One region of the Levilactobacillus yonginensis genome, then DNA from elsewhere that is predicted to be linked to it. Evidence: predicted binding sites of a transcription regulator. Region 1 holds the regulator's gene; the other holds the start of a gene.
What was found. Region 1 encodes Rex, which represses fermentation and respiration genes when NADH is low (regulators of the CRP and FNR family bind a similar motif). Its sites were predicted from a motif close to TTGTGAANTANTTCACAA; they were not measured.
Positions count from the first base shown of each region.

Region 2: AB3Y94_RS07625 (iron-containing alcohol dehydrogenase) is a predicted target of Rex. The motif match lies at 8,070-8,087, and genes of this name have one in related genera.

Region 1 covers NZ_OZ061549.1:1,003,419-1,018,200, forward strand. The annotation lists gene groL (chaperonin GroEL) at 1-423, opposite strand, end outside; gene groES (co-chaperone GroES) at 481-765, opposite strand; gene AB3Y94_RS04970 (redox-sensing transcriptional repressor Rex) at 1,256-1,894, opposite strand; gene AB3Y94_RS04975 (ABC-F family ATP-binding cassette domain-containing protein) at 2,365-4,317, shown strand; gene AB3Y94_RS04980 (hypothetical protein) at 4,540-5,370, shown strand; gene tsaD (tRNA (adenosine(37)-N6)-threonylcarbamoyltransferase complex transferase subunit TsaD) at 5,770-6,813, opposite strand; gene rimI (ribosomal protein S18-alanine N-acetyltransferase) at 6,876-7,460, opposite strand; gene tsaB (tRNA (adenosine(37)-N6)-threonylcarbamoyltransferase complex dimerization subunit type 1 TsaB) at 7,444-8,166, opposite strand; gene AB3Y94_RS05000 (acyl-[acyl-carrier-protein] thioesterase) at 8,341-9,081, opposite strand; gene rsmI (16S rRNA (cytidine(1402)-2'-O)-methyltransferase) at 9,087-9,968, opposite strand; gene AB3Y94_RS05010 (DNA replication initiation control protein YabA) at 9,978-10,316, opposite strand; gene holB (DNA polymerase III subunit delta') at 10,345-11,358, opposite strand; gene AB3Y94_RS05020 (cyclic-di-AMP receptor) at 11,368-11,697, opposite strand; gene tmk (dTMP kinase) at 11,723-12,364, opposite strand; gene AB3Y94_RS05030 (YaaL family protein) at 12,721-12,972, opposite strand; gene recR (recombination mediator RecR) at 12,984-13,583, opposite strand; gene AB3Y94_RS05040 (YbaB/EbfC family nucleoid-associated protein) at 13,606-13,923, opposite strand; gene dnaX (DNA polymerase III subunit gamma/tau) at 13,944-14,782, opposite strand, start outside.
Region 2 covers NZ_OZ061549.1:1,590,886-1,605,667, forward strand. The annotation lists partial or broken gene AB3Y94_RS07580 (MFS transporter) at 1-1,150, shown strand, start outside; gene AB3Y94_RS07585 (TetR/AcrR family transcriptional regulator) at 1,304-1,870, shown strand; gene AB3Y94_RS07590 (hypothetical protein) at 1,942-2,634, shown strand; gene AB3Y94_RS07595 (NADH-dependent flavin oxidoreductase) at 2,712-3,899, opposite strand; gene AB3Y94_RS07600 (hypothetical protein) at 3,889-4,194, opposite strand; gene AB3Y94_RS07605 (winged helix-turn-helix transcriptional regulator) at 4,269-4,643, opposite strand; gene AB3Y94_RS07610 (cation diffusion facilitator family transporter) at 4,862-5,839, opposite strand; gene AB3Y94_RS07615 (serine hydrolase) at 5,950-6,927, opposite strand; gene AB3Y94_RS07620 (hypothetical protein) at 7,016-7,783, opposite strand; gene AB3Y94_RS07625 (iron-containing alcohol dehydrogenase) at 8,192-9,364, shown strand; gene AB3Y94_RS07630 (GyrI-like domain-containing protein) at 9,500-10,132, opposite strand; gene AB3Y94_RS07635 (GyrI-like domain-containing protein) at 10,151-10,621, opposite strand; gene AB3Y94_RS07640 (helix-turn-helix transcriptional regulator) at 10,702-11,661, shown strand; gene AB3Y94_RS07645 (sugar porter family MFS transporter) at 11,932-13,314, opposite strand; gene AB3Y94_RS07650 (ABC transporter ATP-binding protein) at 13,580-14,251, opposite strand; gene AB3Y94_RS07655 (FtsX-like permease family protein) at 14,257-14,782, opposite strand, start outside.

The sequences.
Region 1 (14,782 bases):
TTCCTTCGTTTTAACGTCGATAGACATCTTGTGCAGAGATTCAACGGCAGCGTTTGTTGCCTTTTCAATCCCACGACGGATACCAACAGGGTTGGCACCAGCAGTGACGTTCTTCATACCTTCGTTAACGATGGCTTGCGTCAAAACAGTCGCAGTCGTAGTCCCATCACCAGCGATATCGTTGGTCTTGGAAGCAACTTCGGAAACCAATTTGGCACCCATGTTTTCGAAATGGTCGTCTAATTCAATGGACTTAGCAATCGTCACACCATCGTTAGTGATGGTTGGGTTACCGTAGCTTTGTTCCAAAACAACGTTACGACCCTTAGGTCCTAAGGTGGTCTTAACGGTGTTCGCCAACTTATCTACACCAGCAAGCATCTTGCTACGTGCGTCTTCAGAGAACTTTAATTCTTTAGCCATTATTCTAATTCACCTCATACTAAATTTTTTAATTACGCTCTGTATCAGTGGGAAAGGTTAGTCAACAACTGCAACTAAGTCCTTTTCGTGTAAAACAAGGTACGTCGAGTCTTGGTACTTAACTTCCGTGCCGGCATACTTGTCGAACAATACCTTGTCGCCAACTTTAACAGTTGGGGCTACCTTATCGCCATTGTCTAACACACGGCCATCACCAACAGCAACAACGTTTGCCGTTGAAGGCTTTTCCTGCGCATTACTTGCCAAAACAATGCCACCAACCGTGGTTTCTTCTTCTTGTGGTTGATCCAAAATGACGCGGTCTCCTAATGGTTTTAACACTTGAATCCCTCCAATAAACTTACTTTTTAGCACTGTTAGCACTTGACTAACATAAGTGCTAATCACAATATCTAATATATGGTTTTTTTCGCTAAAAATCAAGGAATTTGACAAACTATTTTGCAACCGTTTCCGGAAATGCCTTAGCACCCATGAAAGCTCGCGAAAAATTAAATATTTGATAGCCGTTGACCTTTGTTTGGGGCTGAAGGCTGAAAAATAAACTACTGGTGTCAGCCCAGCATTAGCAACATTGCTACGACCAAATCTCTTCGCACTACGACGATCAGAGATTCCGCCTGTTATGGGGCCTATGCCACCATAGCTGATTAAATGACCCACTCCGTTTCCTAATTTAGGTGCTAGCACGATTGCTACAGCAGGTTTGACTAGCCTTCAAAGCTTTCAATTCTTCGTCAACGCAAAAAAAGAAGCCATGATTTTATCACGGCTTCCCCTCACCTAAGTGACGCATTGCAATACGCGTTGCTTAGTTTTTATCGTTATAATGTTCCAAGAAATAGATCAACGTTTGCAACTCGTTGGTCAAATCAACGTTTTGTACCCGAATGTTTTTTGGCACCGTGATCCGCAGTGGTGTGAAGTTCAAGATACCCTTGATACCACCAGCAATGGCGTTGTTCGTTACCTCTTGTGCAACGGGTGATGGCACGGTCAAAATTGCCACTTCAATCTGTTGTTCTTCCAGCTGCGTTCGTAAATCAGTCATAGGATAGATCGGTACCCCACTCTGAATGGTGTTTGCGATGTCTTCATTCACGTCAAAAGCTGCACTGATCCGAACATTACTGTCTTGGTGAAAGTTGAAATTCAACAACGCGTGACCCAAGTTACCAACACCGATCAAGGCAACGTTGGTCAAGCGATCTTGGTTCAAGATCTTCTTGAAAAACTTCAATAAACTTTCGACATCATATCCGTAACCTCGTTTACCTAGGGCACCGAAGTAGGAAAAATCACGCCGAATAGTTGCAGAATCAACTTTAACGGCCTCTGATAGCTCGGTCGATGAAACACGTGTCTTGTCCGCGTCCAGCAAAATATTCAGGTAACGGTAGTAAATTGGTAACCGTTTAGCTGTTGCGCGGGGAATCTTTTGGTCTGTCAAATGAGGGCCCTCCTAATCAATAGCACTCGTTGTCACTCCGTAAATGACAACATACACTTTAAATACAATCCGATTGTGAAATTAACTTTCTTAAAGATTATAGCATAACCACTCGTCTTGTGAAACAAATTGCAAATATTTTTCACAATTTTTTACAAATTTCGGTCTAGAGTCAGAATATGATAAAATAGATTGTATTGGTAACCATTGTGCTTAGCCCCCACGGCTGGTAGCGTCCCATCGCGGTTTACTCGCTGATTACGGTTCGCAATTACTCACCAAAAAGCGCTTGATCAAGTCTCAACTTGTCACATCTAAATTCTTCACTAACTTTAATAAACTTGCCATAACTAATTAAGGGACTCAAGTCTTCAGCCGTCATTAAATTTACCAGCAGTGGTAATTCCCCGCTGGCATCCCTTCCAAAAAAATTAAAATTGAATTTTCGAACATAAGGAGGTTGGTTCAACGTGATTCTATTACAAGTGCAACAAGTGACGCGTCGGTTTGGTGCCACCGTTTTATTTGAGAATGTCAGTATGGATGTCCCTGAACACGGTCGAGTCGCTCTCGTTGGCCGTAACGGCGCGGGTAAGTCGACTCTGCTCAAGATGATTGCCGGAGAAACCCGGCCTGACGTTGGCCAGATCACCACCAAGCGTGGCCTGACAATGGGCTATCAAGCACAAAATGCTGGCCTGGCCTCCACCAAAACCGTTTGGAACGAAATGCTGAGCGTCTTCGCAAAACTCCGTGCCATGGAAAATCGGATTCACGAATTAGAAGTCGATATGAGTGACCCCACCGTCATTGCGGACGAAGAACGCTTTCAACAGGTCAGTGCCACTTATGATCAATTACAACAAGACTTCAGCGACCAAAATGGTTACGGCTATCAGGCCGAAATTCGCGGCGTATTGCATGGATTTGAATTTGGTGAGGAATACTATGACAAACCCATCAATGAACTATCCGGTGGTCAGCGAACTCAGCTTGCCCTGGCGAAACTCCTATTGGAACGCCCCGACCTCTTAATCCTCGATGAACCCACCAACCACTTGGACGTTGAAACCTTAACCTGGTTGGAAGGCTACCTGCAGGGGTATCCGGGCGCTATCCTGGTTGTTTCTCATGACCGGTACTTCCTGGACCACGTAGTCAACGACGTCTACGATATGGCACACGGGGGCTTGGTTCACTACCCTGGTAACTACTCCCATTACATTTCATCAAAGGCCGAACGGCTCCGCCAGGAATGGAAGGAATACGACAAGCAACAAGCTGAAATCGGCAAACTTGAGGACTTTGTGAATAAAAATATCGTTCGCGCTTCCACAACCAAACGAGCCCAGGCTCGCCGGAAACAGTTGGAAAAAATGGACAAGATGGATAAGCCTGAGGGTGACGAAAAAGTTGCCCGGTTCACCTTTAAGCCCCACCGACAGAGTGGTAACGTGGTCCTGGACGTCGTTAATGGTGCAGTTGGATACGATGATCAGATTCTCTGTCAGCCCGTTAACCTAGATATTAAGAAACATCAGGCTGTTGCCATTGTTGGTCCCAACGGGATTGGAAAATCAACTCTCTTGAAAACGATTCTCGGTCGAATCCCGGCTATTCAGGGCCAAATCATCTTTGGTACCGGTGTGGATGCCGGCTACTACGACCAAGATCAAGCGACACTCCACGATAAGAAAACCGTTTTGCATGAGCTTTGGGACGATCATCCCACTACACCGGAGGGCGATATTCGTTCGATTCTAGGCAGCTTTCTCTTTACTGGAAGTGACGTCGACAAATCTGTCCACAGCCTTAGTGGTGGGGAACGGGCCCGGCTCCTTTTAACGAAACTGGCCCTGCGCCACGACAACTTCTTAATGTTGGACGAACCAACGAACCATTTAGACATCGATAGTCGTGAAGTGTTAGAAACCGCCCTGAACGAGTTTGACGGCACCATTCTTTTCGTTTCCCACGACCGGTACTTCATCAACCAAGTAGCCACGCAAGTCGTTGAGCTAGCACCGACGGGCACTACGCGTTACTTGGGTGACTACGATTACTACGTATCTAAGAAGGCTGAGCAAGATGCCTATGCTGCCAAAGAAGCAGCTGAAGCAGAGGCTGCTCACCCAACGGTCACAGCTCCCAAGCAAACGCAGGTCGACTATCAACAACAGAAGGAACAGCAAAAAGCCAAACGGAAATTAAGCCGGCAAGTAGACGCGCTTGAAGAAAGACTCGGCGATTTAGAAAAGCAAAAGACCGCAGTTGAAACCGAAATGAGTGCACCGGAAAACTTTAACGACGCCGGCAAACTCGGTGATCTTCAAGCTGATTTGACCCGAATTACGACAGAACTCGACAATACCGAGACTGACTGGACTGAAAAAAGCCTGGCGTTAGAGGAATTTGAGAATTAACGCGATTTAGTTTAAACCAGATAGCATTAGGGCCTGAGACAACCATCTCGGGTCCTTTTTTAATTTCCAATTCTACCGGAGCCGGCGAGTGGTTAACCCCTTCTTGTTTCCTCCCCATTTTTTATCTAATAATAGCTGACAATTTTAGAAACCGCCTTCTTAAACATGATATAATTCATTGAACATCGATTCCGGGGAACTAAAAATTAGGGGGACAATACCATGAAAAAGTTGCTAATAGCTGGACTCATTGCCATTATCGCAATATTTGGTCTATCACAATCTGGATCAGCTAAGACTAAATATTCGATTCAAAAACAATCATTTTGGCAAAAAACAACCATTAATCGTGCTAAATATCCAAAGAAGTCGATTGCAGTCTGGAATGCTAAACATACCAAGGTAAAGTTTTATTTGAAAGACTACCCCAACAACTCTTGGTATGGCCGTGGTAGCGAAATACTAAAGCACGGCAAGACCACCGCTAAGTACACTTACGTCACTGGGCACAACAAAAAGCATAATGACCTAGTCTCGGGATACGTTTGGCATGGTAACTTAGAATTAGGATTCGGCAAGGAGGAGCTTAGATCAAATTATGTGCTCTTAGACTTCTTTGTAAACAATGGTGACTACCTTAGTTATCTCAAAAAATCGCCATCTCAAAAAATAACTCGTGAAATCATCAAGCTGTTTCCGAATAACAAAGTAACGCTTAACATGACAAACATTGCTGCAGTAACTAATGCGAGTTACTTCCCCGACATTGCTCCGTCACCATATTCTGTCAAACCTGATTTGACCAAGTATACCGTCGTTAAATTCCCAAAAATAATTGCTTACCTGAATGCCAGTAAAAATACACCCGTAAAGACACGCATCAAGAAAGTAAAAGCAATTTTAGCTTCCTACGGGTACACGACCAACAAGTTAAAACACCTCTCAAAAAACTACCAAATTGGCCTTAACATCGTTGATAGTACGTATCGGACTACCTATAGTGGCTCAAATATGGATAGTGGGTATGCCTTCATTATCGGTAAGCACAACTAATCCTAACAATAACGCACAGCAAAAAGGACGGTCGCATTAAATGTGACCGTCCTTTTCTGATACCATTGTATTCTTTTAACTAGGCGTTGAAAGATAAATCATCTGCCCTAATCCAGTATTAGCGAGCACTGATACCGTCAAGTTCATGTAATCGCACCCCGCAGGCTAGCGATTCCGCCGTCTCTGATTGCAATTTATCCTAATAAACAGCAGAAGGTCTTGCGAATACCATTCTTTACGAGCTACTTGATAGTAAATTCACAATTTTTAGTTGGCAAAGGAAATCTGTGCGAGCTGGTGGCCGGTAAGGTGGAAAGACACACTGAATTGCCTGGCTTACCGGGTAATATTAGCGTTATATCTGGCTTAACCGCAACACAAAGACTTTCAATCTTTAAACTATTTAACGGGATCAGCCACCCAGTCGAATTCCAAACTAGGATCAGCATTCAACGTTGCGTCAGTAAAGACGCCGTGCTTAAACGCCACGTAGGCAAACGCCCCAATCATGGCAGCATTATCGCCACACAACTTGAGGGGAGCTTTAACTAGATGAGTCGTAGGATTGCTGGATAAATCACGTTCCAAACGTTCACGCAGCCCCTGATTGGCAGCCACACCACCAGCCAAGATCAATTGCTTAACGGGATAATCAGCCAGTGCCCGCTGGGTCTTCTCAGCTAAAACATCAACGACCGCCTGTTGGAAACTAGCGGACAAATCCTGCTTATTCAGGGTTTCGCCAATCTGATCAGCATGGTGCGTGGTGTTGATGAAAGCACTCTTCAACCCACTAAAACTAAAGTCGAAGTTGTCGTCCTTTTCCATTGCCCGGGGAAACTTGAACGTATCGTGGCCTTGGTGGGCCCACTCATCAACCGTCTTACCAGCTGGGTAGTTAACCCCCATGACCCGGCCGACTTTGTCATAAGCTTCACCGGCAGCGTCATCCCGCGTTTCACCGATGATTTCAAATTCATTTTCAGCTGGCATGTAAACCAGCTCGGTATGCCCTCCTGAAACTAACAGCGCCATAGCTGGAAATTCAATTGGTTCCACGTAACGGGCCGCATAGATGTGTCCCGCCATATGATTAACCGGGATCAAGGGTAAATTGTGGGCAAAAGCCACCGTCTTAGCCGCCGTCACACCAATCAACAAAGCCCCAACCAAACCAGGACCATAAGTCACAGCCACGGCGTCCAAATCATCATAGCCGACCTGGGCTTCGTTCAAAGCATCAGCGATGCATAACGTTACTTCTTCAATGTGATGCCGACTGGCAACCTCGGGCACAACGCCGCCAAACCGTTGGTGGCTCTTAATCTGAGTTGCCACAATGTTGGACAAGATTTTACGTCCGTCTTCAATCACCGCCACACTCGTTTCGTCACAACTCGACTCAAATGCTAAAATTAAATTTCGCTTATCCGTTGGACTCACTCCCTTTTTTAAACTCCCAAACATTCTCACAAAAAAAACGAGCGGCCAAGCGCCAACTCGCCTTAGTCTGAATCAGATTCATCATTTAAATACAACGTCATATCAGCAGCGTCTTCATGATCACCGAAGTAATACCCCCGCTTAATGCCAGATTGTTCAAAGTTCAACTCACGGTACAGCTTTTGAGCATTTTGATTTGAAACTCGAACCTCTAAACTCACGGACTTATAGCCCATCTGACGCGCCTTCTTGATCATGACACCTAATAGGAAACGGCCCAAGCCCCGACTTTGAAATTCTGGTAAGACGGCAATGTTGGTAATGTGAGCATCACGAGTCCGATCATCAAACGTGCTGCCAATGAAAGCCAACAGCCGGTCATCCTTCCGTACCACTAAGTACAACCGGTCTTTCTCGCGCCGTAATTCATTGGCAAACGCCGTTGAATCCCACGGTGCCTTACCCGCGTAGACCGCCTTTTCAATCTCAATCATTTCTGGAATGTCGGTAAACAATGCCTTGGCCACGAAGTAAGTGACATCACGAATCTCTACCCGGTGGTTCTTCACGTCCATAGCTTCCTCACGGGCAAGCTCATTTCGACTTCCAAATATATTTTTATACCAGACTTTAAATTTTTTCAACATATGATTCGACGTCCTCTTTCGGATTCTTAGCGCGCCATTCGGCTTCAGCCTGCGTCAAACGAAGATAGTTGGGCACGAAGCGGTCGACGTCCTTCACAGGCGTCATTTGCTGTCCTAATAAGCCAATTGTCGCCACTTGTGGCAAGTTCAACCAAGAACTAATTCGTGGTGTGGCAGCTGACACAGTGGTGTTAATCAGATCAGTGAAGTGATCAGCATCTCCCAAGAACCAGACAGGTTCTGCATATTCCTTAACGGCTTCCAAAAAAGTTGTAATACTCGTATGGCCATCTGCAATGACTGCCGTTGGTTGACCGTCTTTAATCCGATATAAACCAGCGAATACATTCTGATTACGAGCATCAAATAGTGGGGCCACCAAGGCCCCTTCAACTGGCACATTAGCAGCCAATGTAGCCAAGCTTGATACGGCTACCAGTTCGATATTCAACGTTGTAGCCAGTGTCTTAGCCGTTGTCACGGCAATCCGAATTCCGGTATAAGAGCCCGGACCAGCTGCCACAACGATACGGTCCAGGTCTGTTGGCTCTAACCCAGCCATACTCATCAAACGTTCAATTTCGGGTAACAAGTACTCTGCATGTTTTTGGTGAACGGTTACCGTGATGGCAGCTAACACCGTGCTGTCATCTAAGACGGCAACACTCAGCGGTCGATTTGATGTATCAATTGCTAAAATCTTCATAATTGCTTACGTTCCCCTTCACTGTGTTTCGCCATAACTTTTAAAATTCCGGAAACGCTAAAAGCGGTGTCACCGCTCAACGTCCGGCTGATTTTTCCGTTGACTGTCTTTATCAGTTTACTATACTACCACAAAGCCGTCGTGGCTACACCTTACCTGCCTGATTTTTCAGCTTTAGGCTTTTTTCCAAGTAACCGTGGCTTCCACCGCCGTGGTCGTTCCCAGCTTAACGGTATGTTGGGTGGTTGTAGGTGTCGAACGACGAACCTCACTGATCACTTGATGCCCATACTGGACTTCATTTTCAAACCGAATCTTGACGTCCGTTGGTTGCTGTTGCCGAAGAAAATCAGCTGGCAACGCATCCAGCATCCACTCAAAGTAATGCGCATTGTTCACGTGACCATTATTATCAATATCAAAATACCGCACCGCGTAAGGTTTAAAGACTCCCGTCAACGTTGCGTCAGCCCGATCCGGTCGTGGCAACCGTGGCAAGCGGGTCTGTTGCTCACTGGCATATGGTGCCATGACTGCGTCAGGGATTGTCGCAATCTTCCGGGTCTCATAACTCATCGTTACCCAGATACCTTCTCCATAGGCCAGTTGTTGACCAGTGGCATCGAATAGCCAGTACTCTCGGTAAGCAAAATACCGGTTGTATGAGGTGGCACGGGTCTTGACAGTCACCACATCCCCAGTCTGTGGCAGGCGGTTGATTTGGATATGGTACTGGGTAACCACCCAGCCCACACCCTGACTCTTAATAAAATCGGTAGTCAGGTTCAAGGCAGTATTCTGGTCCTCGGAGACCAACACAAATAAGTTGATCAACATGGCGAGGGTCAAGTGGGCCGTATCATCTACCTCGTAATAAACGACACGGTGTGTTTCTGAAAACTCATTTGCGGCCACCTAGGTCACTCCTTGTCTAAATGGTGATATTGTCGATAAATTTCTTGCTTCTTAACCCCTCTAAGGTTTGCTACTTCTTTGATGGCAGCGTTAGGCTTATCACCAGCCGCAATTAGCCGGTCAACCTGTACTTCAACGGGTTCACTCAGGTCGACGGCCGTAGTGGCAGTCGTAGTAGGCGCTGGATTACCGCCAACTAAGACAACAAATTCGCCCCGTACCGTATCATTGGTGGCCCAATCGGCCAATTCTGCTAAGGAGCCACGTAAAAATTCTTCGTAGCGCTTAGTTAACTCCCGACACAAAACGGCCGGCCGATCATCACCAAAACCAGCAGCTAAATTCTGTAGCGTCTTTTTTAACCGATGTGGTGCCTCGTAAAAAATCAACGTTTCTGGCCGTTGAGCTAAACTGTCAATTTCCGCCCGTTGATCCTTGGGCTTCCGGTCTAAAAAACCGTAGAAGTAAAATGGTTGTGGGGCTAAACCTGAGGCAATGAGCGCCGTTAAACCAGCGTTAGCACCCGGCAAAGGTACCACCGGAATGTGTTCTTCAATGCAGGCATTCACCAATTCGTGGCCCGGATCAGAGATGGAAGGCATCCCCGCATCACTGACCTGAGCAATGTCCATCCCCGCTTGCAGCTTTGTAATAAGCTGAGGAATTCGTTCCTGCGTGTTGTGTTCGTGAAAACTGATTTGCTTTGTCTCAATCTCAAAGTGATTGAGGAGCTTCTGCGTATTACGCGTGTCCTCTGCCGCAATCAGATCCGCATTTTGTAACGTCTTAACCGCCCGAAACGTCATGTCATCCAAATTACCGATTGGCGTGGGAACCAGGTATAGGTGCCCTTCCTCGTCACGCTGAAAACTTCGTCGTCGTTCCATTATTGCCTCCTACTGATCACGATAAATAACTTCTAAGCAAAAGGCACATTCCTCGTCTTGCTTACGCCGTGTCCCGTAAAATTCTCGACACACGTGAAACCCTTCCTCATACAATTTTTCCAGAATCTGTCGGGACTTCGATAATCCCTGGGGTGTCTCGGGGTCTTCCGGCAAGGTGCGCTGGAGTTCTCTGACCAGATCCCGCAGATGTTGATTTTCAATTTCTAATTCCGCATTCTGCTCAAAAACCTTAGTCATCTCTGCTTGTAAGTCAGAGAACTGGGCCGACATTTGGTCCAACTGCGCTTCAAGACTCTTAAATTGATCGTATACTTCCTGTTTATCCAAACTGCCACCCTCCAGTGCTAACCTGATTTTAACGCGTTACCTGCGCTAGGATTTGTAAAGTTAAGGCTTCTAAAATTGTTTGAAAATTCATGTTCCCCGCTAATTGACTGCGGGTGGCCAAAGTCAGTGTCACAATCGTGACTAACTGATCAATGGTCAACTGCCGTGCGACCTGTTGGCTGACCTGGGCCACTTGTGGAAATGCTAATTGGTCGCCCGCTTCACCAGCCTGTTGCCGCAATGCATCGTGCCAAACCTGCACAAGCATATCTAGGAGAACTCCCTGGCGATCACGATTCAACGCCAAGGGTAACAGTTCAGATTGCACGCGAACAAATGCGCGCTCATCGCCCTGACAGCAAGCTGTAAACCACTGGCCAACTTTGGTCTGGGCGTCCTTCAGCCAATCGTCGGTCGTTAGCTCCTGCGCTGCCTGCACACTTTCCGTCAACGTGGCTAATAGGTAGCGCTGGCTGGGCGCAATTCCAGCATCGGCTAAGGCACTGGCCAGTGCCTGTGGTGCCACCCGCAAGAAATCAACCACCTGCGTTCGCGATAGAATCGTAGGTAAAATCAAATTTTTGTTAGCTGTCAGCAACAAGGCCACCGTGTTGCCCACGGGTTCCTCAATAAACTTCAGCAAACTATTGGCTGCACTCGTGGTCATCCGGTCGACCTGATCCACAATAAAAATCTTCTGATTACCCTCAACCGCACTCTTGGTGAACTCGGCCTTGAGGTACCGAACCTGGTCCACTTTGATCCGTTGACCATCAGGAATCACCGTAACCACGTCGGGATGGTCACCAGCTAAAATCCGCCGACACTCGGAACATTGCCCACAAGGCAGCCCTTCAGCCGTAACATTTTGACAAAACAAACGCATGGCAATTGTTCGCGCCACCACCTGCCGACCCGTTCCGTCAGCCCCGTTGAAAAGATAAGCGTGGGATAGGTGTTGTTGCTGAATTAGGCGCATAAAGTGGCTTACCAATTGTGGTTGAAGCCGTTGGGCCGCAGCCACTACGGATTCTTCAGTCATCTCGGCCCCCTAAAAACGGTGAAATTGGTCAACTGGCATGACAAATACCGTCGCACCACCAACCTGAACTTCAACCGGGTACGCCGACGTACTGTCTAATTGCGCATCCAAGTTAACCGGTGGCGTCATGAACTGCTGCCGCGTGTGACTGGCTGCTTTGATCATGTCCAGCACTTCATCCACCCGTTCGTCCTCTAGCCCAATCATAAAGGTTGTGTTGCCAGACTTTAAGAAGCCACCAGTGGTGGACAGCCGAGTTGCCCGGATATCATGATCAATAAACTCATTGCTCAGCCGATTAGCGTCCTTATCTTGGACGATAGCGATTAGTAATTTCATTGTGAATTTCCTCCCTCAATGCCGGTTAAAAATACCTGCGGGCTATTTGCTTAATCAGTGCTAACGATTCCTGAACCACTTGGTCCGGGGATTGCGTCGCATCAATCAGCTTGATTCGGTCTGGATGGGCTACTTGCAAACGCAGGTAGGCCGCCCGCACCCGGTCATGAAAGGCCGCTTGTTCAACGTCGAGTCGATCAACTTTGTCAGGTTGTCGGTGCGCCTGAATACGCTGTAACCCCACCTCAGCAGGAACGTCAAAATAAATTGTCAGTTCAGGCAGTAAGCCATCGGTCGCGAATCTGTTCATCTCTTCGACTGCTTGCTCACCAATTTGCCGGCCCGCGCCTTGATAGGCAACGGAACTATCAACGTACCGGTCGCAAAGCACCAGTTGATTGGCCGCCAAAGCTGGTAGAATCGTTTCAGCTAAATGTTGTCGCCGTGCCGCTGCATAGAGCAGAGCTTCGGTTCGATAGTCCATGGCCGTATTTTTTCGATCCAAAATCACCGCGCGAATGCTCTCGGAAATGGGATTGCCCCCTGGTTCCCGGGTAATCGTCAACCGGTCGCCCAATAGCGGTGTAATCTGCGCCGTTATTGCCTTCAGTGCACTCGTTTTTCCCGCACCATCTGGTCCTTCAAAGCTAATAAACGTTCCTGACAAAATACTCGACCCCATTTTTGATTGATAGTTATATTGTACTTGAATTCAGAATTGATGTCTATTTGCATCCATTGCTTATCATGGGTTTAGTTATTAAATTAGGCGTTATTTTAGCTAACCCACACCAACGACTAAATTATACGTCCCATACTATCTAATTTAAGTGAATTTTGTCTTCTCAGCACCAAATTATTAAAACTTCAGCCAAGTAGCTGCTTTATCACCCTAAGGACGACCTCAAAGAGCTATTCAAATCCCCACCACAATAAGTTTTACTTAACTTCATCCTTAGATGCCAAGAGGCCGAGACTACTTGTCTCGACCTCCGTTTGGTTAATCTTCATCTGTTTACCCTGTTAATCGCGGAAAATAGCAGCTGAAATGTGCTTCCCACGGACTTTACGCCGCCGGGCTTCCCGGTACAAGAACAGGTACGTTTGCCGAGCTAACGCCGTGTTGGCAGTCATTTGATTGTCCGCATCGGCGATGGCTTCTTCTGTTTGCTTTGCATGATCCCAGCGGTCCTTCGCGGCATCGATGGTTGCCAAAAGCTGATCATCGTAAGCCGCCTTGAGCCGGGGAAGTTGGCGTTTCTTTCTACCGAACATCGGGAGACCTCCTACATTTCCGTTCGGCCTTCTACGGCCTTGAACAACGTCATTTCATCAGCATACTCGATGTCACTCCCCACGGATAATCCGTGAGCCAACCGTGTAACTTTAATCCCGGCTGGTTTAATCAAACGTGACAGGTACATCGCCGTTGCTTCACCCTCAGGTGTTGCGTTGGTGGCAATAATCACTTCTTTAATCGTCGGATTCTGTTGTAATCGGTTGATCAGACTAGAAATGTTCAAGTCCTCAGGTCCTTTGCCCTCAATTGGCGACATTACACCATGAAGGACGTGATACAAGCCGTGATATTCCTTCATCTTTTCCATGACCATGATATCCTTTGCTTGTTCAACCACCAAGACGTGGGACTGATCTCGCGTCTTGTCAGCACAAATTACACACGGATCACTCTCAGTAATATTGCCACAGATCGAACAAAAATGGAGATCCTTTTTGGCTGCAACCAGTGCCTTTGAAAAGGCAGTCACGTCGTCTTCCTGCATATCAATCGTGAAAAAGGCAAGTCGTGTGGCGGACTTTTGGCCAATTCCCGGCAACTTCATGTAACTGTCGATCAGTTGTGCAATTGGTTCTGGGTACTGCATGCCTCACAACGTCCTTTCTTAATTACATACCAGGGATGTTCATACCTTGTGTGTACTTCCCCATAGTTTGCTTTGTCGTCTCGTCAACCTTGCCTAATGCATCATTAACAGCTGCTAACACTAAATCAGCCAACATGTCAGGGTCATCCGGATCAATGGCTTCTGGCTTGATTGTCAAATCTGTCATCTTCCGTTCGCCAGTAAAAGTTGCTTGAACCAGGTCATCTGGTGATGTCCCAGTAAAACTTTGGGCGTTCAAATTAGCCTGGTCCTCTTCCATTTTCTTTTGCATTTGGCGCATTTGTTTCATCATGCTACCCATATTTCCCATGTTCCGCATCTTAATCATCCTTCCAGGTTTTAATCTTTTTTTACATCAACAATTTCTTTACCAAATAATTCTTCTGCCTTGGTGACAACTGGATTAGCTGCGGGTGTCGCCGGTTCTTCCGGCTCACCCTCTGCGTTATTTTGCAGCTCAGCCTTATGTGCCGTCAAGTAATTCTTTCGAATAACTGGCCACTCATCCTTCGGCACAAAGACGACCGGTAACGCGGCACCAATCATGCGGTCCAACCCGTTTTCCAAGGCATCCGTCAGCTCATTGTCAGTTGTTGCCCGCTGGTACAAGAACGAGTAGTCAAAGGCTACAATGACCCCTGAGTCCGCAGCCGCAACAGGCTGAGAAACCTTCATAACAGCCCGCTGGGTGACCGACAAACTATTCAATAAGTCTGGCCAAGCCTCCTGTAACTGGTTCAGCTTTTCTCGCGTAGCACTCCCTAAGACGGGATAAATTTTGGCTAAGTTAACTTCCTTAGCCGGTGCAGACTTGTTGACCCGGGGGTTAGCCGGAGCGGCCACCTTAGTCGGTACTGGTGCTTGCTCGAGATGCTTGACCGCAGAACGCAACTGATCAATTTCATGTTGTAGCTCTGCCACTGCTGGCGTTTCTCGCGCCTCGGTGGTTGCGGGCGTCGGTGTGTCAGGCGCGGCCGCATTGGGCATCACAACGGTCGATGTTGCAACCGGCGTCCCCGGTTGCCGACCAATTTCAGCCAGCTTAATCGTCAAAATTTCTAAATAAACATCTGGATGGGTCGTAAACCGCATCTGTTGTTGAATCGCGTTCAGCTCATTGATCATGGCGTACATGGTCTGGGCCGGCGTCTTTTCCGCTAACGCTTTAAAGTCATCGC
Region 2 (14,782 bases), 590 kb from region 1:
CTCACCAAACAGACAGGTTCAGCGACTGTCCTCAGCCTGGCCACGCTGCTTGGCATGTTGCCAATGGCCTTACTCAGTCCGTTCGTTGGCCCCTTCGTCGACCGTCTCAATAAAAAAGGTTTGTTGATTGTCCCCGATATTATTGCTGCAGTTTTTGCGATTATTCTTTCGGTCGTGGGCACGCTTCAGGATACCTTCCCGCTCTGGCTAATTTTTATTTCCTTACTCGTACGGGCCATCGCTCAGACCTTTCAAATGCCAACCATTCAGTCGATTTTACCAACCATGGTGCCAACCGAAGAGTTGACGAAGATCAACGGCCAGCTGGGAATGGTTCAATCCGCCAACATGATCATTGCCCCGGCGTTGGGCGCCTTTCTCTTTGCCATTGTGCCCATTAACTTTTTGATTCTACTCGATGTGATCGGCGCTGCCATTGGAATTGGCCTGTTACTCTTTGTCAGCATTCCCGAACATCCAGTAATTGATGACCCGGTCCACCTTCTGACCGACGCAAAATTTGGTCTGGATAAGCTCAGAAATACATCCGGACTGTGGGCCTTCACGCTGATTGGCGCCGTCTTCACCTTGATGTTTATGCCCGCCGCCAGCCTGTATCCACTGATGACCATGGGCTACTTCCACGGTACAGTAGGGCAAGCTGGTTTGATTGAGGTCGTGTACTCGGTCGGGATGCTAGCCGGTGGGACGATCATTGGCCTTATTCGGCAATTGGCGTAATCGGATGAAGCCCATTCTCTGGTCAATGTTGGCCATGGGACTGACATTTGGGGCTAGTGGCTTTCTGCCAGGCACCCAACACGGTTTTATTTGGTTCGTCATTCTCAACGCCTTGGCCGGAATAGCCACACCATTCTTCAGTACCCTAATGATGGCCATGATTCAGCAAAGTTTTCTTCCGGAACATTTAGGACGCGTCCTGGGAGTAATGAATTCAATCACCAGTATTGCTGGCCCCCTGGGACTCATCTTTGCGGGACCCTTGGCCGACGTCATCGGTGTTGAAAAGTTGTTCACTATCGGCGGTGTGGGCTCCCTGCTCTGTGGTCTCGCAATGCTAATAATGCCAACGGTTCGGCGCTACGATGCTCAGCTACAGGCCACTCAGCTAACCAACACCACTCACTAACTAGGGCATTCGGATTTTAGAAAGGGTTTGGGAGAAAAGTCCCAAACCCTTTTTGTGCGCTTACCCTAAATAATCGAAGCGAGCAACGAATGAATTGACAAAATGAATGAATTGAGATAATATTCATTCGAAAAGAAAAGGAGGTTTCTGGTAGTGGAACCAAAACAGCAGCGCCTATTCATGGCGGCCCATGACCTGTTTATCTCACAAGGTTTCAAACATACCAGTATTGCTGACATTGCCCAGCTAGCTAATGTCGCGGTCGGCACCTTTTATAACTTTTACGACTCCAAGGCCGACATTTTTGTCCAAGTTTATAATCATGAGAATGAACAAATCAAAGCTAAAATTATGAGTCGAATCGACCTGGACGCGCAACCAGCCGACTTGGTCCACACTGTCGTTCAACAAATTTTCCAACTCTCAGACGGTAACCAGATTCTCCAGGAGTGGTTTAACAACGCCAAGCTCAACGCGCTGATTGCACAAACCAATCAAAATGCCGTTGAGGAAAGCCTAGTCTACGCCACACTGATGCGACTGATTGATCGCTGGCTAGAACGGGGCTTAATTAAGGATGGTCTTACCAAGGATCGAATCATCAGTCTGTTTAACACGTTGACCGTCGTGGACTTCCATCAAAGTGAAATTCAAACAGATGACTATTATCAACTACTAAACGACTTAATTGATGGTATCTTGTCAGTCATTTTAAAATAACCCCCAACGGTTATTTTTTTAAATCAAAAATGAATGAATTTACTTTATATTCATTCACCAAGGAGCAGCTCATGAAAAAATTATTACTTAGTATCTTAGTTATGTTCATCGTTCTCGCCATTGTCTTAGGCGGCACCATCATCTGGGCCACAACCCAGCATCAAAGAATTAACGTCAACTCCCTGACCATCACACCACTCAAGACCCAACGACGCTCGTTAACAAACTCGCCCAAGAACGTGAATATCGCCGTTCACACCGCTAAGGTCATCATCAAACGCGGCCAAGTTAACCAACTAACCCTAAATCACGTCACGCCCAATCAATTTGACGTGACCATCAAGGGTAACCAACTGACGTTGCTGCAAAATGCCGCTAACAATCATCACGTTGAGTTGGGTAAGTCGGCCATCATCACCCTCACCGTTGCTGAACCTGCGGCATTTACTGACGTGACTATCCACCAATTTAACGGCACCCTACAGCTCAATGATCTAACTACTCAGCGACTGGCCATCGATCACACAAATGGCACGACCAACGCGAACCACCTCACCGTCACTGCGGGCGGCCACCTCCGCAAGCAAAACGGGGCCACCACGTTGACCCATTTGAAAACGGCCGGTCTACAGGTCAGTGTTAAGACTGGTCAATTTAAATTAAACGGGCATAAACGAGCTGGCAATCACCAACAGGCCAGCCTGCCCGGTACGCACCCACTGACGATTTCAAGTGGCTCTGGGCAAGTCCAGATAACGGACTAATCGACCAAAAAAAGCGTCTAGGAATTCTCGTCCTAGACGCCCACACTACCTAATTTTAGCAATGATTTTATACCAACCTACAGCTTCTTTTCAAACCCTTCCATGGGTGCTGCCTGATTCTGGTAGTCCTCAACCGTAGCGGGGTCATCCGTAAAATGCATGACTGAGTAGAAAGCACCCTTTAGATAATCCTGCATGGCACGCGGAATCTTAAGCGCCGTCATCTCACTCGGTGCTAACTGATAACGAATGCTAGCTTCGTCGCCGACTGCCACCTTTTCTACCCACTCTGGTTCACGAATCATCTCACGACCCATGGCAACCAAATCGGTGCCCATGGCCAAGACGGCGTCCGCATCAACTGGTGTTTCAACTGAACCCACACCAATCAGCGGCTTACGACCAGCCAATTGCTGGACCACCTTCGTCAGAATTGGGTCGTGGTCTGTCTTGTCATTCAAAGACGTCCGCTGAGCTGACCCCATTGACACGTGAACGTAGTCGATAGTCGTTTCCGCTAACATATCCACGAAGGCCAAGCTATCCGCCAAACGAATCCCCGGGGTTTCAATCTCTTCCGGAGAAAAGCGGTAACCCAGCAAAAATGGTCGGTCAGCATTTTCCGCAATAGCAGCATGTGCACTGGCAATGACGGCCTTAGCAAAACTCATCCGAGCCTCGCGGTCACCACCCCACTGGTCTGTCCGCTGATTAGAGTTAGGAGAAAAGAACTGCTGTAACAGGTAAGTGTTGGCCCCATGGAGCTCTACACCATCAAAACCAGCAGCGATGGCCCGACGAGTTGCCGCACCAAAAGCCGCAATGATCTCATCGACTTCATTGGCGGTCAGTGCCCGGGGTTCCTGAGAGTCGGCAGGATAGGCCGCAGCGATGGCACTGGCGCTAACGGGCTGTTCACCCCGCAAAATACTGTCGTTCGACTTTCGACCCGCATGGAATATCTGCAGAATTGCCTTGGTACCATTGCGTTTCATGGCGTGGGCTAACTCGCTCAAGCCAGCAATATCACCATCATCAGCAATCGACAGTTCCCCTTCAAACCCTTTACCGCTGGCAATCACATTAGCCACTTCACCGATAATCAGACCAAGACCGCCGGAACGGGCCCCGTAAAAGGCAATCTCATCGTTCGTGACCCGGCCATTGTAAAAACTAGACATCGTGGTCGTGGGTGACATGACCATGCGGTTCTTTAAGGTTAAACCATTGGCAAACCTGTACGGTTGCATAAAGTTATACGTCATTTGAACTTTCTCCCTTCACTTCTGAACATTTTTGAATGGCACTTAGGACGGGCCGCAGCGTCTCACCGGTAGCGGTCAACGTCCAACAGCGTTGTTTCATGTGAAACATCACGAGTTGGTGGCGTTGAAGTCGAACCAACGCACTAAAATACTGCCATTTTCGTTGCCACGGAACTTCTTGCCACAACGCCAATGACGTCCGCGGTCCCATTGCAAGTACCAGCAACAGGTGCCATTGGGCGGGCTGAGTCACCGTAGCTCGCATCACGTTAAGCCCCGTTATAGTCGATTTCATTTGCCACCTCCTCAACAGAATCTAGCATAACCGTTACCCAGCCATTAAAAAAGAAGGCACTTTAAAGTGCCTCCTCAAGAATTTTGTAAAAGTTGGTTGAAACCTTCGTGGTCGTGAGTGATTTCCATGTCGGGGACTTGATTCGCTCGCTGCTCACCCCACAACGACATCTGTACCAAAATTTCTCCCAGTGAATGGCCCAGCTCAGTCAGGGCATACGTCACTTTAAACGGTGCCCGGTCACCAGAAATCTGACGGGTAATGATACCATCCTGCTCCAGCTCCCGCAACTGTTGGGTCAAGACCTTCTGTGAAATAGCCGGTAACTTCTGGCGAAGATCACAAGTCCGTTGGGGCCGATTGCCTAAGTGGCAGAGCAGTTGGGGTTTCCACTTACCACTGATTACGCCCAACGTTGCTTCAACCCCGTTATTATACGACTTCTTCACGAGAAGACCCCCTTATCTTTTCACCCATTCTAATCGATACTCATCGTTTTGAACAGTAGGTACTTTTTGGTAACCATATCATTCAGCGAAACCGCCATTGGTCAGCTACAACCTGGCAGTTCAATTATCAGCCTTAAATTATTAATAACTGATTGATAACAAAAAAGAGGACCAGACAGCCGTCTGAGTCTCCTCTTTTCATTCAAAAACTTTACCAACTAGCTGCCAGGAATCGTCATGACGTCGGTATCAACAATTCCAAATTGGCAGCGCATCCGTGCCTCAATTTCTTCGCCCAGTTGATAACTATCTCGGACCTCCATGTGAGGATCCACGACAATCACCAAATTCAGCGTAACCACGTTCCCGTTGTAGTGGGCCTTGAGTTCCGCAACCTCCTGAACTGCCTCAAACTCATTAACAGCTTGACGAAACTTATCCTCTACTTCTGGATCAAAGTAATCTGCTAAGTTCAAACTGCTTTCCCGAAAAATCCGCACACCAGCCATTAGAATATAGATCCCCACTAAAATGCTGGCCACGCCATCTAGCCAGCTAACCTTAAACCATAAGGCACCGCCGATGGCTAGCATCGTTCCTAAACTGGTGACCGCATCACTTAAACTATCCTGGGCAGCCGCAGTCAACGCAGCGTTTTGTAATTTCCGACCAGCCCGCTTGTTTAACCACCAAACACCAACCATAATTACGGTCGCAATTCCAGCACCCACTAGGGTAATCGCCTGCGGGACTTCCTGAGTCGCTGGGTTCATCAACCCCCGAACGCCACCATAGATAACGCTAGCCGCAATGGCAATCATAACGATCCCGGTAATCATCGTGAAGACCGTTTCGTAATGAAACCGGGTCAGTTGTAGGCGCTGGCTACCATTGCCGTCTTCTTCAGGCAACGGTTGGCCCATCAAATCATCATCGTGGATATCCCGGGCAATGTAGATTCCAACCAACAGGAGGACCGTCGAAATAATACCAGACAGATTGTTGAAAGCATCTGCTCGCAAGGTTTGCGAATGGCCAATGATTGCTAGATAAAACTCAATCACAGAAATCAGTAGGTAGGCCCCAACGTTTAAATACAAGTGGCACTGAGCTCCGCGAAGCTTCTTTAATTCCTGTTGCTGACGCTTAGCCCACACCACCTGTTCAGCCTGACGATGGGCCTTAATGTCTTTCATCTGTATCCCTTCCTACCCATTAAAATTAAGTGCTAATTTACCCTAACTAACTCCCATTATAGCGGCTTCTGCAGCTAACCGTGGTGAATCTTTCGAATTATCTAAGTCACTTACTTAAAGACCACTGCATCGACCTGTTTGCCCAACTGGTTCATGGCCGCAACCTGTTCGGCCAACGTGCCACCCTGTGACAGGGCTACCACAATAACGGCCCGTTTGCCCTTCACAAAGATTGCTGCATCGTTTTCAACCCCGTAAGTGTCAAACTCACCAGTCTTGTTATAAATCTGTCGATCACTCGGAAGCAGCTTGGGAAGCTTACTGTGATTAGTATTGGCCGCCATCAACTTCAACATCGCCGTATCAGCCGACTTTGAAACCAACTGGTGCTGCCACAATTTCACTAATAATTGCCCCAAGTCACGGGCCGAGGTCATATTATCTTTACCCGCTGCTAACGACTTTTGATCCATCATCTTCCGTTGGAGAACTGTCTGAGTGGCTCCCAGACGTTTAATCTCTTGATTGACGGCGTCAAAGCCACCTACCTTACGAATCACCACGTTGGTGGCCGTATTATCACTCACCGTCATCATATATTTCAAGAGTTCTTGGTTCGTCAACCTGGTTCCGGCCGCCATCCCCTGCAGGCTCCCAGTTCCCCCGACCTTGTCACTATCCTTTAACGTGTACGTGGCCGTTAAATTAAATTTCCCCGTCTGAACCTGTTGATATACGGTAGCTAAGATAAACAGCTTGATATCACTTGCAGCCTTCTGTGACTTAACGTGCCACTGATAGGCTGCGCTCCCAACCGGTTGAACGTAGACGGCATTCTGTCCCTTTAAGCGGCCCATGGTTTGTGCCACGATTTGCTTAAACGGCGATGACTGTTTGGTTTTAACTGGTGTCGCCCGCTGTTTACCGACAGAACTACCCGTTTGTTTGCGAGATGACTGAGCCTTCGTGCTTGACCGAGTCGCCTGATCCACTGACTCCTTGTCGCTATTGCTCGTCTTTTTCTGACAACCACTTATTAAGGCAACAACGGCCAATGCGCTCAGACTCATTAAAACCCATTTCTTCATATGGGACTCCCTTCAATTTGATTAAAAAATACACGGGTAAGTTCTCAATTATTAGAGAGTCCCCCGTGTATCGTTTAATTATTAATCTTTAATAGTGAACCCAAACTTCGTTGACCAGGTCGCCATCGTAGCTCTTACCATCGGTCAGCACGGAATCACCGTCATATGACATGTAGCCATAGTAGGTTTCGTGTTCACCGTTACTCCAAACGACATCAACTTCAACGTTTGCATTGATACTCTTGGTATCGTTAGTGTCTGACGTCACATCATAGGACAGAACGCCTGTCTCACCAGAACTCTTCACCGTGGCGGACCCGTGGAATGCGGACCCGTCATTATTGTTTTGGATCACAGTGCCGTCAGAATTAATGGTCAGACTGGATTGTTGCCGGTCGCCATCATCATCGTTGTAAAAGTAGTAATCCCCAGTGAACTTCCCATAGCTATTGAAGCTATTGTTGGTCGTTGGCGCAGTATTGGACGTCGTTGACCCGCCATTGTTCGTAGCAGCGGTCTTACTACCGGACTGGCTCTTCTTCAACAGGAATTTATCGTTACTCTTCTGCAGGTTGAAGAATTCCGTCTTCAGCGTACCAAAGCCTTTCTTGTTTAAGTCAGCTAGATCAATGGTACTTAACTTTTGGTTGGACTTCTTGTATTTACCATCCGCGTTTAATTCTTGAGCTTCCTTCAAAATGGACTCATCCTTCGCCGTCTTGGCATTGGATGAATTACTTGAACTCGCCTGATCAGCATTCTTAGCTTGATCATTCACGCCAGATGAACATCCAGCTAAACCACCAACGGCCAACAGTGCCACAATTGCAATGAGCCAGTGTTTTCTCACTTTCATGTTGTCTTACCTCCGCATAAAACTTTTCTATGTATAAATGATGTGCCAATAAGTTAATTTTAAGCTATCTAATCAATAACTACAATGGCTAACGCGAAATATAAATCATACGATTAATATTTTTCTTTTCATTAGATGCCGGCCCTAAAAGGGTGTATTTAAGCGCTAATTCGTGCCTGCTCGTGAAATACATCATAATTTTCATAGTCAGGACGGTTAACTTGAAATCAAACGGTTTAATTTCAGCCGTTAACTGAAAAGCCTTAATAGCAAGGCTAGAAACGATTTGTAAATAAATTAACAATCTTTTTAGTAAAGCGGTTGTCAACTGTAAGTATTTCGGCTATAATTACATTGTGAAATTGATACTAATGGTTTTCAAAACTTCTGAAAGAAGGCATTTGCTTTATGGCTGAACGTAGTTATGATTTTCTGATGCCCAGTGTCAACTTTTTTGGCCCTGGCGTTATTAACAAGATTGGTGATCGTGCAAAGACTCTTGGCATGAAGAAGCCCGTCATCGTTACTGATAAGTTCCTTGAAGGTCTTGAAGGCGGTGCCGTTCAACAAACGTTGGCCTCATTAAAGGCCGCCGGTATTGACTACGTTGTTTACAACAACGTTGAACCAAACCCTAAGATCCGTAACATTAAAGAAGTTAAAAAACTTTATGAAGAATCCGGTGCGGACGCCATCATTACCGTTGGTGGAGGCTCTGCCCATGATACTGGTAAAGGTGCCGGGATCATCTTAACTAACGGTGATGACATCACCAAGTTAGCTGGGATCGAAACGCTCGACAAGGCTCTACCACCACTGATCGCCGTGAACACGACTGCCGGGACCGGTTCAGAACTGACCCGTCACGCCGTTATCACGAACGAAGAAACTCACTTGAAGTTCGTGGTTGTTTCATGGCGGAACATTCCGTTGGTTTCCTTCAACGACCCAACCTTGATGCTGGACGTTCCTAAGGGCTTAACTGCCGCTACTGGGATGGACGCCTTTGTTCAATCCATCGAACCCTACGTTTCTGTGGACCACAACCCCATCACCGACTCACAATGTATCGAAGCTATCAAGTTAATTGAAACTTCCTTACGTGAAGCCGTTGCTAACGGTCACAACCTGGATGCCCGGACCAAGATGGTCGAAGCTGAAATGTTAGCCGGAATGGCCTTCAACAACGCCAACTTGGGTTACGTTCACGCCATGGCTCACCAACTCGGTGGCCAATACGACGCTCCTCATGGTGTCTGCTGTGCCCTACTTCTGCCATACGTAGAAGAATACAACATCATTGCTTGCCCAGAACGCTTTGCCGAATTAGCTAAGATCATGGGTGAAAACACGGACGGCTTATCAACCCGCGATGCTGCTGAATTAGCTATCAAAGCCATGAAGCAAATGTCACAAGACGTTGGTATTCCTAAGTCTATCAAGGAAATCGGTGCTAAGCCTGAAGACTTCGAACTGATGGCCGAAAACGCTTTGAAAGACGGTAACGCCTTCTCTAACCCTCGTAAGGGAACGAAAGAAGACATTGTTAAGATCTTCCAAGCTGCTTACGACGCTGAATGATTTTTGCTAACCGAGTAACCTAGATAGCTTTAACAGTCAACCACTGCACCGCTACCCTAGTTGAAACGATTGGTATTACTGAAAAAGCCACCCGGCTGGGTGGCTTTTTCAGTATCGTAATTGACTAACCAATCACTACTTCGTGCCCTGTTCGATGCGGTATCGCAACACCGTTTTCGCTTTTTCCGGTGCCGTGCGCCGTGCATCGGTGAGATAGATTTCTCGGTGCCAATAATCTCCCATCGTGGGGATAACACGATAGTCGCGTTCCCTTAAAACCGCCTGTAACTTCGCAAAGGTTGCAGGTTCATCATCAAACGGACCGTGATGAATGGTCTGTAGGACCAACCCTTCCGCGTACGTTTCCCACTTCACCTGCGACAGCCAAGGATTGTCTTTCTTCTGTCGAACCCGAGCGAGCGCTTGAGCAAAATCATCCGCAGTCAGGCGGTCGGGTTGACGCAGCATAATTTTATACGTCAGTGCTGCCTTGTTGAGAGTGGTTCCCCGTGAGCCATCACTAGTGGACCACACCCCCTCTAACGGATAGACGGTATACGCGTAAGGCTCGCCCAACTCGCCGCGCTTCAGTGCCATCCGCAAATCATACGCAACGGGATAGAGCGCCGCCACGTGCTCACCAAAGGCCGGTTGATTCGGATCTCCCACTCCCGTAATCGTAATGAAATTCAGCTTGGGTAACGTCAATACTTGCGGTTCTTTCGGCAGATACCAAGCTTTTTCAGCCTTACGCCATTCGTGTTTCATCGGTTCAGCCTCCCTAACCTACTTCTCGACTAAAGGAACCAACATCTCACCGTGAACACCATTGGCATCCGTTCCAGTCATGTAAGACGTGTTAGGGCCACCTACGTAGGCGTAATCAGCCAACTGTGGCAGAATTTCACCGAAGGCGGGGCCTTCCAGGGAATTGTAAAGACCCACTTGATCCGCTGCCGTACCGGTGATCACCAGGTATTTCCCGGCAGGAAATTCAATCAGCCGTTGCCCAGCCGCCGCCTGCGTGTCAGCAGCAACCTGTCGACCGGCATAGTAGTGAAACTCACCATTAATAGCTTCGTTGACAGCGAATAGATAGTCATTGATACCAGGCAGCTGGTCCAGCGCGTGGTCGGCGGTAACTTTTTGCCAGAAGTCCTGCTTCTGTTGGCCCATTTCTGGGAACCCGCCCGTTAAGACCGTGTCTAACCCTAAAACCGTGAATGCTGGTTTCGTTTCAATCGTGTAATTTGCCATATTGTCGTGGCCTCCTTAAGATGATAGACTCAGTATACAAATTAATAGTTTCAAAAACTGACACCATTAGGAGGAAATTCATGAATAAAACGGCTCGGGTCAATACAATGATGCGTTATATCAATAACCGCCAATTCTTTACGATTCGTGAACTGATGACCCACTTTCACGTCTCGCGCAGTACGGTAATCCGTGACCTAAATAACATCCAGGAACTCGGCATGCCCTTGACAGCAAATGTCGGCCGCGATGGCGGTTACGCAGTCATGAAGAATCAACTGCTTCCAGCTGTTCAATTCAACAGTGAGGAACTCAAGGCCCTGTTTGTGAGCTTTCTGGCGACCCTGAACACCCAGTTACCCTACCTGCAGAACCGGAATACGCTGACCGAAAAGCTCGTTGCAATTGCCTCCCAAGCCCAGCAAGATGACCTCCTGACGCTGCAAGAGCTTCTAATCTTTAGTCACACTAATCCAGCCAACACCAAACTGACCGAGCTCACCGACTTTGCGCCAGCCATGCTTAAGACCTTACTCAACGCGTGCCTAACCAACCGACAATTACAGTTCCAACTGACAGATACCACTTGCACGATCTGGGTGCGCCACGTATACAGTCGTCAGGATGCTTGGTACGTCGATGCCTGGGACCTGACGACACAACACTTTCGAGAAATCGCCGTGACAGCCATTCAGCACATTACACCCGTTACCCAGGCTCAAACGTTGGATCCCCAAGTGATTGCAGCCGCCATCAAGGCTGCCCGTCCTAAGCCCAACGTTACCTTATCTTTACGCGCCACGGCTATTCAACAGTTCCGCCAACACCCGCATCCTACCGCAGCACTGCAGTTTCTGGATCCTTTTCAACAGACAGCCAAGCTCGAATGCACCGTGGATATTACTCAGCCACAGCAGCTAAGTGACTTCGCCCGGTGGTGCCTCTATCTGGGGCACGAGGCCCAGCTAACAACGGCGCCAACGGTCGTTAAGCAAGCCCTCCGTCAGGAACTCACCACGCAACTAGCTCAGTTGGACTAGCAGTATTTAACCTGAATTAGAGAGTTTTGTTTCAATAATGCGTTACCTTCAGTAACCACTCAGACACTGTGTCGCATACCGGCCAAAAAAGGGTCCAGGACAAAAGTCCTGAACCCTTTTTTGCGCTCCGAACATACATGGTCGAAACGTGCGCCAAAAGGCAGTCAGCTCCGCTTAACCCCGATAAACAAACAATCCAGGACCGGGATTGTTCGTCTATCGACGTTAATGCTCATTGACTAACCGCCTTTTGTCTCACTCTCTTCTGATTTATTTATCTGACATTTCAGCCTGCTTATCTTTATGACGTAATTCCATTTCGATTTCTTCCAGTGACTTGCCCCGTGTTTCAGGAACCAAGTAGTGGACGAAGAACATAGAAAGAACTGCAAAGACGGCAAAGACAGCGAATGGGCCCCCAACATTGTTATGGAAGTATGCCAGCATAACCAGGAAGAATTGTGAAACTAAGAAGTTCCCAATCCAGTTGGCAGCGGACCCAATGGAAGAACCGATTCCCCGCACACTCAATGGGAAAATTTCACCAATGGTAACCCAGGCAATTGGTCCCCAAGAAATGGCGAACCCAAAGATGTAAATCGCAATCAAAATCATGGTTGGTACGGCTGCGGTTTGAACATCCATGGTGAAGTTCATCACCGCAAGTACACTCAGTGAAACTGCCATGACGATTGACCCAAACATCAGGAAGGTCTTCCGATTGAATTTATCCATAATAAATGTTGCCAAGACGGTCACGACAAAGTTCACGATCCCAATCCCAACCGAAATCCAGATGGCACTGCCTTCAGGAAAGCCGAATCCCTTGATGAACACTTGTGGTAAGAAGTAAATCACGGAATTAATCCCAACTAACTGTTGGAGCAACATAATACCGACGGCAACGATAACGGCCGGCCGAGCAACTGTGAAGAGTTCCTTCAGGCCACCCTTAGGTTGGTTGGCAACGACTTGGATGTCAGCCAATTCCTTCTTAGGATCGTCACCACTACTTTTACGTAACATTTTTAAAACACTTAAGGCTTCATCATTTTTACCCTGTTCAGCCAAGAACCGTGGTGATTCAGGTAATAACAGGCCACCGATCAACAGCAGTGCGGCTGGAATCAAAGCTGACCCCAACATCCACCGCCAGTCCCGGACACCCAGCAGGTTATGGTGCAAGAAGCCCAGGTTAGAAACGTAAGCCAACAGAATCCCTAAGGTGATCATCAGTTGGAATAACGTCCCCAGTGAACCCCGACGTTCTGCGGGAGCCAATTCAGCCAAGTAGGCTGGCGTTAAAGCTGACGCAGACCCAACGGCTAAGCCCAAGATAATCCGGGCAATGACCATGGACCAGAACCCAACGGCGACCATGGACAGTGATGACCCCAGCAAAAACATGATAGCTGCTAAAATCAACAGACGCTTCCGGCCATACCGGTCAGCCAATGGTCCCACTCCCAGTGCCCCAACTGAAGACCCAATCAGGACGGACGAGGTAATGAATCCCGTCTGGGCAATGTTTAAACTAAAGTTATGTTCGATTAATGGTGAAGCCCCCGAAATAATCCCGGTATCAAACCCGAATAGTAGGCCACCTAACGCTCCGAATGTGAATATGAAAAAAGTACTTAAATGTCGATTCATGTTAATCGTCCTCACCCTTCATAAATAATCAGCAAATACACTATAGCGCTTACACGTTTCCTTGTAAACGCTTTCTTTCGTGACGGACTGAGCATTATGGTTGGCTAGTTTCGGTTATTCCAAACAATCAGTCTATACCAATTCAAGGCCCTGAAAACATGAAAAAGGGCCACCGCCACTGGCAACCCTTTTTCAGAAAACTAGACCAATTATCCCTAGTTTTCTAAGAAAACTAGCACGATCGATTAAAAGTTTTTTTATTTTTTTAAGACAACGTCATACGGCCATCCATAATGGTATACGTTTTGTCCGCAAACTCCTGCAACCGCAAATCATGAGTCACCACGACGATGGCCTTGTGATGCTGTTTGGCCAAATCGTGTAATAGACCCCCTACGACCTTAACCCGGTCGCTATCCAGAGCAGCCGTTGGTTCGTCAGCCAGAATAATTTCAGGATTCTGGTACAGCGCCCGCGCAATCGCCACCCGCTGAGTTTGACCACCAGAAAGTTCCCCGGGATACTGTTGGGTCAATTCTGCAATCCCCAATTGTTCCAACAGGGTTGCGAGCTTTGCCGCTGACAGGTTACCCTGTTTTTTAACCCGGTCAACCAGCCTAAATTGATCTGCAACCGTCAGATATGGTACCAAATTGTAGGCCTGTAGAATAAAGCCAATCTGATTTAGACGAAAAGCGTCCCGCGCCTTCCCCGACAAGGCTAGAAATGACCGGTCTTCAACCAATACTTCCCCCGACGTAGGCGTCTGAATCCCCCCGGCAATCGTCAAAAAAGTGCTCTTACCGGAACCTGACGGCCCAATCACCAAGCTAACTTCGCCAGCAACGGCTTCAAAGTTAACGTCAGTCAGGACCTGAACCTCGTTGGTACCGTGACCAAAGGTTTTATTCACATTTTTCAAAGTTAACGTTGGCATCATTCTTAACCTCCAATCACGCTGACAGGGTCAACGTGCAAAATAATTCGGACGGGAATCAAAGCGCCAATCACCCCAGTCAACAGGATGCCACCAGTCACTCCCGCTAACAGTGGCACGTTAAAGGCCAATGGTACGCCGAACGGCAAGACTGATACGGTCAAAGCGGTTAACCCGGCCCCAATCAGCAAACCACCCACAACTAGCAACAAGGCCTGAGTGAGCGTCGTGGTGACCAGCACCTTCGCTGGAATCCCCTGTGCCCGCAGTACCGCATAGTTCGGCAGTTTCTGCATGGTTAAGATGTAGAGGAAGACGGCAATCACCACCATGGCAATAATCATGAGAAAACCGATCATGAAGCTAAACGTCATATTTTGAGCAGAGTAACCGGGTAATTTATTGATGAATTGGCTGAGACTCAGTGTCCGTAAACTACCGTCGGCCCCCTTAAAGGTCGATCGGTCAGAAACAATTCCCCCGGCTTGGTACGCGGGCATCACATGGCTCAACGCCCGCCAAGTTGGCAAC